Regions from separate parts of the Streptomyces sp. NPDC016640 genome, predicted to be linked through region 2. Evidence: predicted binding sites of a transcription regulator. Region 2 holds the regulator's gene; the other holds the start of a gene.

Region 1 (4,370 bases), on a different contig from region 2:
TCGCCAGACCGAGACCGGTGCCGCCGTCACTGCCCGGCCCGTGCGGCCGGTTGACGTTGCCCCGGTTGAACCGTTCGAAGACGCGGTGCCATTCGGTCCGCGGAATGCCGGGCCCCTCGTCCAGCACCTCCAGCTCCAGCGACTCCGGCTGCGCGCCGCGCCGCGCCCTGACCGTCACCCGGCCGTGCGGCGGGCTGTGCTTGACCGCGTTGTCGATGAGGTTGGCGACGACCTGGTGGATACGCTCCGGATCGGCGTGCGCGACGAGCTCCGGCGGGGAGACGTCGAGGTGCAGATGGACGTCCGTACGGGTGTGGCTGCCCGATCCGGAGGCCATGCCCGCGCGGGCCGACGCGACCATGTTGGCCTCCTTCAGCACACCGGACAGGTACGGCCACACCTCGAACCGGCGCTTCTTCAGCGGGACCACGCCGTTGTCCAGGCGGGACAGGTCCAGCAGCGTCTCCACCAGGCGACCCAGGCGCTCGGTCTGCTTCAGGGCCGTGCGCATCGTCTCGGGGTCGGCCTCGGTGAAACCGTCGACGATGTTCTCCAGCACCGCGCGCAGGCCCGCGATGGGGGTGCGCAGCTCGTGCGAGACGTTGGCCACCAGCTCCTTGCGCTGGCTGTCCTGCGCCTCCAGCTCGTCGGCCATGGCGTTGATCGTCTGGGCCAGGTCGCCCAGCTCGTCGCGGCGGTTCTCGCGCACCCGGCGGGTGTAGTCGCCGTGCGAGATGGACCGGGCCACGGCGTTCATGTCGTCCAGCGGCGCGGTGAGCGAGTGGGCCACGAACTGCGTGATGAGCAGCGTGGCGATCATCGAGAAGACGGTGATGAAGCGCAGCTCGGTCTTGGTGTGCACGGCGATCACCGACAGACCCGTGGTGATCAGCACCGAGACGACGACCAGCGCGCCCAGCTTGGTCTTGATCGAGAACGGGCGTACAGCGCCCCAGGGCTGCGGTTCCCCGGGGCCTCTGCGTCCGGCCGGCCCGTCGCTCATGGCGTCGGCGTCTCCAGGGCGTAGCCCACGCCGTGCACGGTGCGGATGCGCTCGGCGCCGATCTTGCGGCGCAGCGCCTTGATGTGGCTGTCGACGGTCCGGGTGCCGGAGGCGTCCGCCCAGTCCCAGACCTCGGCCAGCAGCTGCTCCCGGGAGAGCACCGCGCGGGGCGTGTTCGCCAGGCACACCAGCAGGTCGAACTCGGTGGGCGTCAGGTGGACGTCCTCGCTGCGCACCCGCACCCTGCGCTGCGCGTGGTCGATCTCCAGTTCGCCCAGGCGCAGTATGCCGCTGCGCGGGGTGGTGGCGGCGAGGGCCGCCCGCTCCATGCGGCGCAGCAGCACATGCACGCGTGCCGCCAGCTCCCGCATGGAGAAGGGCTTCGTCATGTAGTCGTCGGCGCCGACGCCCAGCCCGACCAGCATGTCGGTCTCGTCGTCGCGCGCGGTGAGCATCAGCACCGGCACCGGCCGCTGGGCCTGTACGCGCCGGCAGACCTCCAGGCCGTCGAAGCCGGGCAGCATGATGTCGAGGATCAGCAGATCGGGCTGCCAGGCCTCCGCCGTGTCCACCGCGGACGGACCGTCGCCCGCCGTTTGCACCAGGAATCCCTCGGCACGAAGGCGGGTCGCGATGGCGTCCACGATCGTCGCGTCGTCCTCCACCACCAGAACCCTGCGCTGAGCGCCGGGGGTGGTCGTCGCCGTGCCGTTGTGGGAGGTGTGTGTCTGCTCCATCGCCCGCCCCTGAGGTGTGCTTTTCGAATCAGTGGGGTGATCCGTCATCTGCGCATGACTGCGATTGACGCTTTAATGATCGGCGTCAGGGCAGCAGCGTACGGGGAGTCACCGCGCCTTTGCTATTCAGGGCGGACGCCGATGTGCACGACGTCCGGAACGCCCCGGGCAACGGGGATCTCTTCGGTACGCACCTGCTGGAACCCGGCATTCCGCAAGGTTCCTTCGAATTCCGGCGACGGCTTCGCGGACCACACCGCGAGTACGCCGCGCGGTCGCAACACCCGTGCGCAGCTTGCCAGTCCGGCCGGTGAGTAGAGCCCCTCGTTCCCTTCTGTGACGGTCCAGCCGGGTCCGTTGTCGATGTCGAGGCACAGGGCGTCGAATGTGTCGGACGTCTCATTGACGTACTCGACGAGATCCGCATCGACGATCCGGGTGCGCGGGTCGGCGAGGGCCCGGGCGGAGAGCTCGGCCAGCGGGCCCCCGCGGTGCCAGTCGATGACGGCCGGTTCGCGCTCCACCACGGTGATCCGCCCCCAGCGGGGCTGCGCGGCGGCGTGGGCGAGCGAGAAGCCGACCCCGAGTCCGCCGATGAGGACGTGCGGGCGGGGCCCCCCGGGAGCGCCGGCCGCGTCGAGGGCGGCCAGGGCGGCGTCGACGAGCCGCCGCTCCGAACGGCCGTCGGAGGTGTCCATCAGGAAGCAGCCGTTGGCGATGATCTGCAGCAGGCCACCGTGCCGCCGCAGCACCACTTCGCCGTACGGGCCCTCGCGGCGGTCCAGGACTTCGGGAATGTCGTACGGGGTGGACATGTGTTCATCCAAGCAGCTCCGTTCTCCCGGCGGTCACGGCCTCGTGGCGGTCACGGCCTCCTGGCGCCCGGAAGATGATCGCTCAGAGCGAACGCGGTCCCGGGAACATTCGTCGGCTCACGAGCATTGAGTCGGCATAGCTCAACTTGACTGCCGAAGGGGAGATCATGGCTGCTGAGTCCACACCACTCGCCCTGCCTGTGCTGCCGCTCGACGACGAGGTCGTGCTGCCCGGGATGGTGGTTCCGCTGGACCTGAGCGATTCCGAGGTGCGCGCCGCGGTGGAGGCCGCCCAGGCCGCCGCCGGGACCACACAGGGAAAGCCCAGGGTGCTCCTGGTGCCACGCGTCGACGGGACCTACGCCGGCACCGGTGTGCTGGGCACGGTCGAGCAGGTCGGCCGGCTGGCCGACGGTGACCCGGGCGCCCTGATCCGCGGCCGCGGCCGGGTACGGATCGGCGCCGGGACCACCGGGCCGGGCGCGGCGCTGTGGGTGGAGGGCACCCGGATCGACGAGAGCGTGCCGGAGCCGCTGCCGGGACAGGTCGCCGAACTGGTGAAGGAGTACAAGGCGCTCGCCACCGCCTGGCTGCGCAAGCGCGGCGCCTGGCAGGTCGTCGACCGCGTCCAGGCGATCGACGACGTCTCCGCGCTCGCCGACAACTCCGGATACTCGCCGTTCCTGACCACCGAGCAGAAGGTGGTCCTGCTGGAGACCACCGACCCGGTGGCCCGGCTGAAGCTCGCCACCCAGCAACTGCGCGACCACCTCGCCGAGCAGGAGGTCGCCGAGACCATCGCCAAGGACGTCCAGGAGGGCGTCGACAAGCAGCAGCGCGAGTTCCTGCTGCGGCGTCAGCTGGAGGCCGTCCGCAAGGAACTGCGCGAGCTGAACGGCGAGGCGGGCAAGGACCCCGCCGAGGAGTCCGACGACTACCGGGCCCGGGTGGAGGCCGCCGACCTGCCGGAGAAGGTCCGCGAGGCCGCGCTCAAGGAGGTCGACAAGCTGGAGCGCGCCTCCGACCAGTCGCCCGAGGGCTCCTGGATCCGCACCTGGCTCGACACGGTCCTGGAGATGCCGTGGAACGAGCGCACCGAGGACGCCTACGACATCCGGGGCGCCCAGGCGGTCCTCGACACCGAGCACGCCGGTCTGCAGGACGTGAAGGAGCGCATCACCGAGTACCTGGCGGTGCGCAAGCGGCGCGCCGGCCGGGGGCTGGGCGTGGTGGGCGGGCGGCGCGGCGGCGCGGTCCTCGCGCTGGTCGGTCCGCCCGGCGTCGGCAAGACCTCCCTCGGCGAGTCCGTGGCCCACGCGATGGGCCGCAAGTTCGTCCGGGTGGCCCTGGGCGGCGTCCGCGACGAGGCCGAGATCCGCGGCCACCGGCGTACGTACGTCGGCGCGCTGCCCGGCCGGATCGTCCGGGCGATCAAGGAGGCCGGGTCCATGAACCCGGTGGTGCTCCTCGACGAGATCGACAAGGTGTGCTCGGACTTCCGGGGCGACCCGGCCGCGGCCCTGCTGGAGGTCCTCGACCCGGCGCAGAACCACACCTTCCGGGACCACTACCTGGAGGTCGAGCTGGACCTGTCCGACGTGGTCTTCCTCGCGACCGCCAACGTGCTGGAGGCCGTCCCGGAGGCACTGGCGGACCGCATGGAGATCGTCCGCCTGGACGGCTACACCGAGGACGAGAAGATCGTCATCGCCCGCGACCACCTGCTCCCGCGCCAGCTGGAGCGGGCCGGGCTGGACAAGGACGAGGTGGGCATCGACGAGGGCGCGCTGCGCAAGCTGGCCGGCGAGTACACGC
Region 2 (4,370 bases):
CCCGGTTCAGCCACTTTCCGCAGCGCAACTATGCGCGGCCGGAACCGGCTGTGCAATACGGCTCCGCCCGGTGCCGGCGGGGTGGCCGAATAACGCCGGAGCGGTCAGACGAGGTCGAGCGCCGCGCAGGCCGCCCGGTACTTCGCGGTGCAGATGTCCGACACCTCGTAGATCCCGTCGGCGACGACGGTGTCCCCGATGTTCTCCTTGGTCAGCGCCACCACCGGCACCAGCTGCGCCGGGATGTCCTTGGTGGTGGGGCTGTCCACCCGCTCCCGGGTCAGCGCGTCGAACTGGATGTCCCGGCCCTGGACCTTCGCCACCGCCATCTCGGCGGCGCTCTCGGCCTCCTCCGGGTATGACTTGTACACGCTCATGTACTGCTCGCCGGCGAGGATCCGCTGCACCGCCGCGAGTTCCGCGTCCTGGCCGGTGATCGGGGGCAGCTCGGTCACGCCGGCGGCCTTCAGCGCCTCGACGATGCCGCCCGCCATGCCGTCGTTGGCGGAGTAGACCGCCTCGATGTTCTCCGCGCCGAGCGCGTTGATCGCCTCGGCCATGTTGGCCTCGGCGTTCTCCGGCTTCCAGTCCTTGGTGTCGAAGGACCGGGCGATCGTCACCTTGCCCTTGAACTCGGACATCGCGCCCGCCTTGAACTGCTTGGCGTTCGGGTCGGTCGGGGAGCCGTTCATCATCACGATCTTGTCGGTGATGCTGAGGTCCTCCCCGAGGGACTCCAGCAGGGAACGGCCCTGCACCTCGCCGACCAGCTCGTTGTCGAAGGAGATGTAGGCGTCGATCGGACCCTCGGCCAGCCGGTCGTAGGCGATGACCGGGATGCCCGCGTCCTTGGCCTTCTGCACGCCGTCCGCGATGGCGTGCGCGTCGACCGCGTCCAGCACGATGACGTCGACCCTGTCGTCGACCATCTGCTGCAGCTGGCTCGCCTGCTTCCCGGCGTCCGCGTCGGCGTTGGCGTAGTCGACCTTGCCCTTGTTGCCGGTGAGGGTCTGCACCTTCGCCTTGAAGATGGGGTAGTCGAACTGCTCGTACCGGGTGTTGGCCTTCTCCGGGAGCAGCAGACCGACGGTGATGTCGTCCCCCTTGGCCGGGCTCGCGTCGTCGCTGCTTCCCGTCGCGTTGAGCACGCCGCAGCCGGCGAGCATGACGGACACGGTGGTGGCGGCGACGGACATGGCGATACGGCGCATGCGAGGGCTCACTTCAGTGCGTTCCGGACGTGGGCACAGCTTTTCGGCCTACGTGACTGAAAAGCCAACGCTTCAGTCCCCACTGGCGTCAAGGCCAACCACTTAACGAGATGGACACGGCACGACGGGCTGAACTCGTGACGGACCTGCGGACATCAGGAGGGGGCCACCTGAACGCGCGGCCACACAATAATCACACATGTGTGCGCACAGACGGAGCGGGGCCCGGAGGTTCGGTGAACCTCCGGGCCCCGCGCGGTACTTCACACCACGACTAGTCCGCCTGCTGCCGCTTGGGTCTCCACACCACCAGCGCGCTGGTCTGCTGCACCTCCTGGTACGGGACCAGATCGCGCCGGTAGGAGGCGTGCACCGCGGCCTCGCGCTGCCGCATCGCGGCCGCCGCGCCGTCGAGGGCGTCCTCCAGTTCGGCCACGCGGGCCTGGAGGGCGGCGACCTGGTTCTCCAGTTCGATGATGCGCTTGATCCCGGCCAGGTTGATGCCCTCGTCCTGCGACAACTGCTGCACCTGACGGAGCAGTTCGATGTCACGGGCCGAGTAACGGCGCCCCCGGCCCGCCGTGCGGTCCGGGGACACGAGCCCCAGCCGGTCGTACTGACGCAGGGTCTGCGGGTGCAGGCCGGAGAGCTGGGCCGCCACCGAAATGACGTAGACCGGGGTCTCCTGGGTCAGTTCGTACGGATTGCGTCGACGGCCGTCCACTGAAATCAAGCTCCCTTCGCGGCCTGGAACAGATCCGCCCGCGGATCCTCGTCCGCGGTCGCCTCGCGATACGCCTCCAGCGCGTCACGAGCCTTCCCCGACAGGTCCTTGGGAACACTCACCTCCACGGTGACCAGCAGATCGCCGCGGGTGCCGTCCTTGCGGACCGCGCCCTTGCCCCGGGCGCGCATGGTGAGGCCGTTGGGCGTGCCCGGCGGCAGCTTCAGCGTGACCGGCGGACCGCCGAGCGTCGGGACCCGCACCTCGCCGCCGAGCGCCGCCTCGGGGTACGTGACCGGGACGGTGACGGTGAGGTTGTCGTCCTTGCGGCCGAACACCGGGTGGGTGCCGACGTGCACGACGACGTACAGATCGCCGGCCGGACCGCCGCGCTCGCCCGGCGCGCCCTTGCCGCGCAGCCGGATCCGCTGGCCGTCGCTCACCCCCGCGGGGATGCGCACCTGCATCGTCCGCGAGGACTTGGCCCGGCCGCTGCCCTTGCAGATGTCGCAGGGCTCCTCCGCGATCAGACCGCGGCCCTTGCAGTCGGGGCAGGGGTCGGTGAGCGAGAAGCCGCCACCGGAGCCCCGCGCCACCTGGCCGGTGCCGACGCAGGTCGGGCACACGCGCGGTGTGCCGTTCTTGTCGCCGGTGCCCGAACAGGCCTTGCACGCCGCCTGTGACGACATCCGCAGCGGGACGGTCGCGCCCTCGATCGCCTCGGTGAAGCTGAGCGTCACCTCGGACTCGATGTCCTGGCCGCGCCGGGGCTGGGTACGCGTGGTGCCGCCCGCGCCGCCGCGGTTGAACAGGCCCCCGAAGACGTCACCGAGGCCGCCGCCGAAGCCGCCGCCCGCCTGCCCGCCGGGCTGCCCCCCGAAGAGGTCGCCCAGGTCGAAGTTGAAGGAGCCGCCGCCCGCGCCGGGCCCCGGACGGAAGCCGCCGTTGCCGAAGAGCGCGCGCGCCTCGTCGTACTCCTTGCGCTTCTTGGGGTCGCCGAGGATGTCGTTCGCCTCGGAGATCTCCTTGAACCGCTCCTCCGCCTTGACGTTGCCCTTGTTGGCGTCCGGGTGGAACTCGCGGGCGAGCTTGCGGTACGCCTTCTTGATCTCGGCCTCGGTGGCGTCCTTGGGGACGCCGAGGACCTTGTAGTAGTCCTTCTCGATGAAGTCCTTGGTGCTCATCCCCGACGCCCCTCCTTCCCTGCGTGAGTGTCGACGTCAGCCCTCCTCCGGGCCACCGCTCTCCTTGGTCTCCGCCGGCTCGTCCTCGGCCTCGGTGCTCTCCTCGGCCGGCTTGACCGTCTGCGCGCCCGGCTGCGGCTCGGCGACGGCCACCCGCGCGGGGCGGATGGTGCGCTCGCCGATGCGGTACCCGGGCTGCAGGATCGCCACGCACGTCGTCTCGGTGACGTCCGGCGCGTAGCTGTGCATCAGGGCCTCGTGGATCGTCGGGTCGAAGGGCTCGCCCTCCTTGCCGAACTGCTGGAGGCCCATCTTGGCGATGATCGTTTCCAGGGATTCCGCGACGGACTTGAAGCCGCCGACCAGTTCGCCGTGCTCCCGTGCGCGGCCGACGTCGTCGAGCACGGGCAGCAGCTCGGTCAGGAGGTTCGCGACGGCGATCTCCTTGACCGCGATGCGGTCGCGCTCGACCCGGCGGCGGTAGTTCTGGAACTCGGCCTGGAGGCGCTGCAGGTCCGCCGTGCGCTCGCCGAGCGCCGTGCGGGCCTGGTCCAGCTGGGCCACCAGCGCCGCGTTCTGGCCCGCGTCCCCGGCCGGGGCCGCCCCCTCCTCCGCGGAGGGGGTGGGGGCGGCCTTCGGCTCGGTGTCGTCGGAGGGGACGTCGGGCTGCTGCGACTGCTCGTCGAAGCCCGGGGTCTCCTCGGTCACGCCGCACCGTCCTTACGGTCCTCGTCGACGATCTCGGCGTCGACGACGTCGTCGTCGGCCCTGGCCTCGCCGGCGTCCGCGGACGCGCCGCCGGCCGCCTGGGCGCCCTGGGCGTCGGCGTACATGGCCTGGCCCAGCTTCTGGGAGACGGCGGCGACCTTCTCCGTGGCGGTGCGGATCTCGGCGGTGTCCTCGCCCTTGAGCTTCTCCTTCAGCTCGGCGACGGCGGTCTCGACCTCGGTCCTGACCTCACCGGGGACCTTGTCCGTGTTGTCCGCGAGGAACTTCTCCGTCTGGTAGACGAGCTGCTCGCCCTGGTTGCGGGCCTCGGCGGCCTCGCGGCGGGCGTGGTCCTCCTCGGCGTACTTCTCGGCCTCCTGCCGCATCCGGTCGACCTCGTCCTTCGGCAGCGAGGAGCCGCCGGTGACGGTCATCTTCTGCTCCTTGCCGGTGCCGAGGTCCTTCGCCGTGACGTGCATGATGCCGTTGGCGTCGATGTCGAAGGAGACCTCGATCTGCGGGACGCCGCGCGGCGCCGGGGGC

What was found. Region 2 encodes HspR, which represses chaperone genes until heat shock. Its sites were predicted from a motif close to TTGAGNNNNNNNNNCTCAA; they were not measured.
Region 1: the regulator HspR is predicted to act here: its motif matches at 2,682-2,700, upstream of lon (endopeptidase La).

What each region holds. Positions count from the first base shown of each region.
Region 1 is NZ_JBIBRG010000001.1:140,499-144,868, reverse strand. It holds gene ACF07S_RS00665 (ATP-binding protein) at 1-1,003, opposite strand, end outside; gene ACF07S_RS00660 (response regulator transcription factor) at 1,000-1,740, opposite strand; gene ACF07S_RS00655 (spermidine synthase) at 1,863-2,555, opposite strand; gene lon (endopeptidase La) at 2,723-4,370, shown strand, end outside.
Region 2 is NZ_JBIBRG010000011.1:257,439-261,808, forward strand. It holds gene ACF07S_RS23360 (sugar ABC transporter substrate-binding protein) at 105-1,211, opposite strand; gene ACF07S_RS23365 (heat shock protein transcriptional repressor HspR) at 1,486-1,935, opposite strand; gene dnaJ (molecular chaperone DnaJ) at 1,941-3,119, opposite strand; gene grpE (nucleotide exchange factor GrpE) at 3,156-3,827, opposite strand; gene dnaK (molecular chaperone DnaK) at 3,824-4,370, opposite strand, start outside.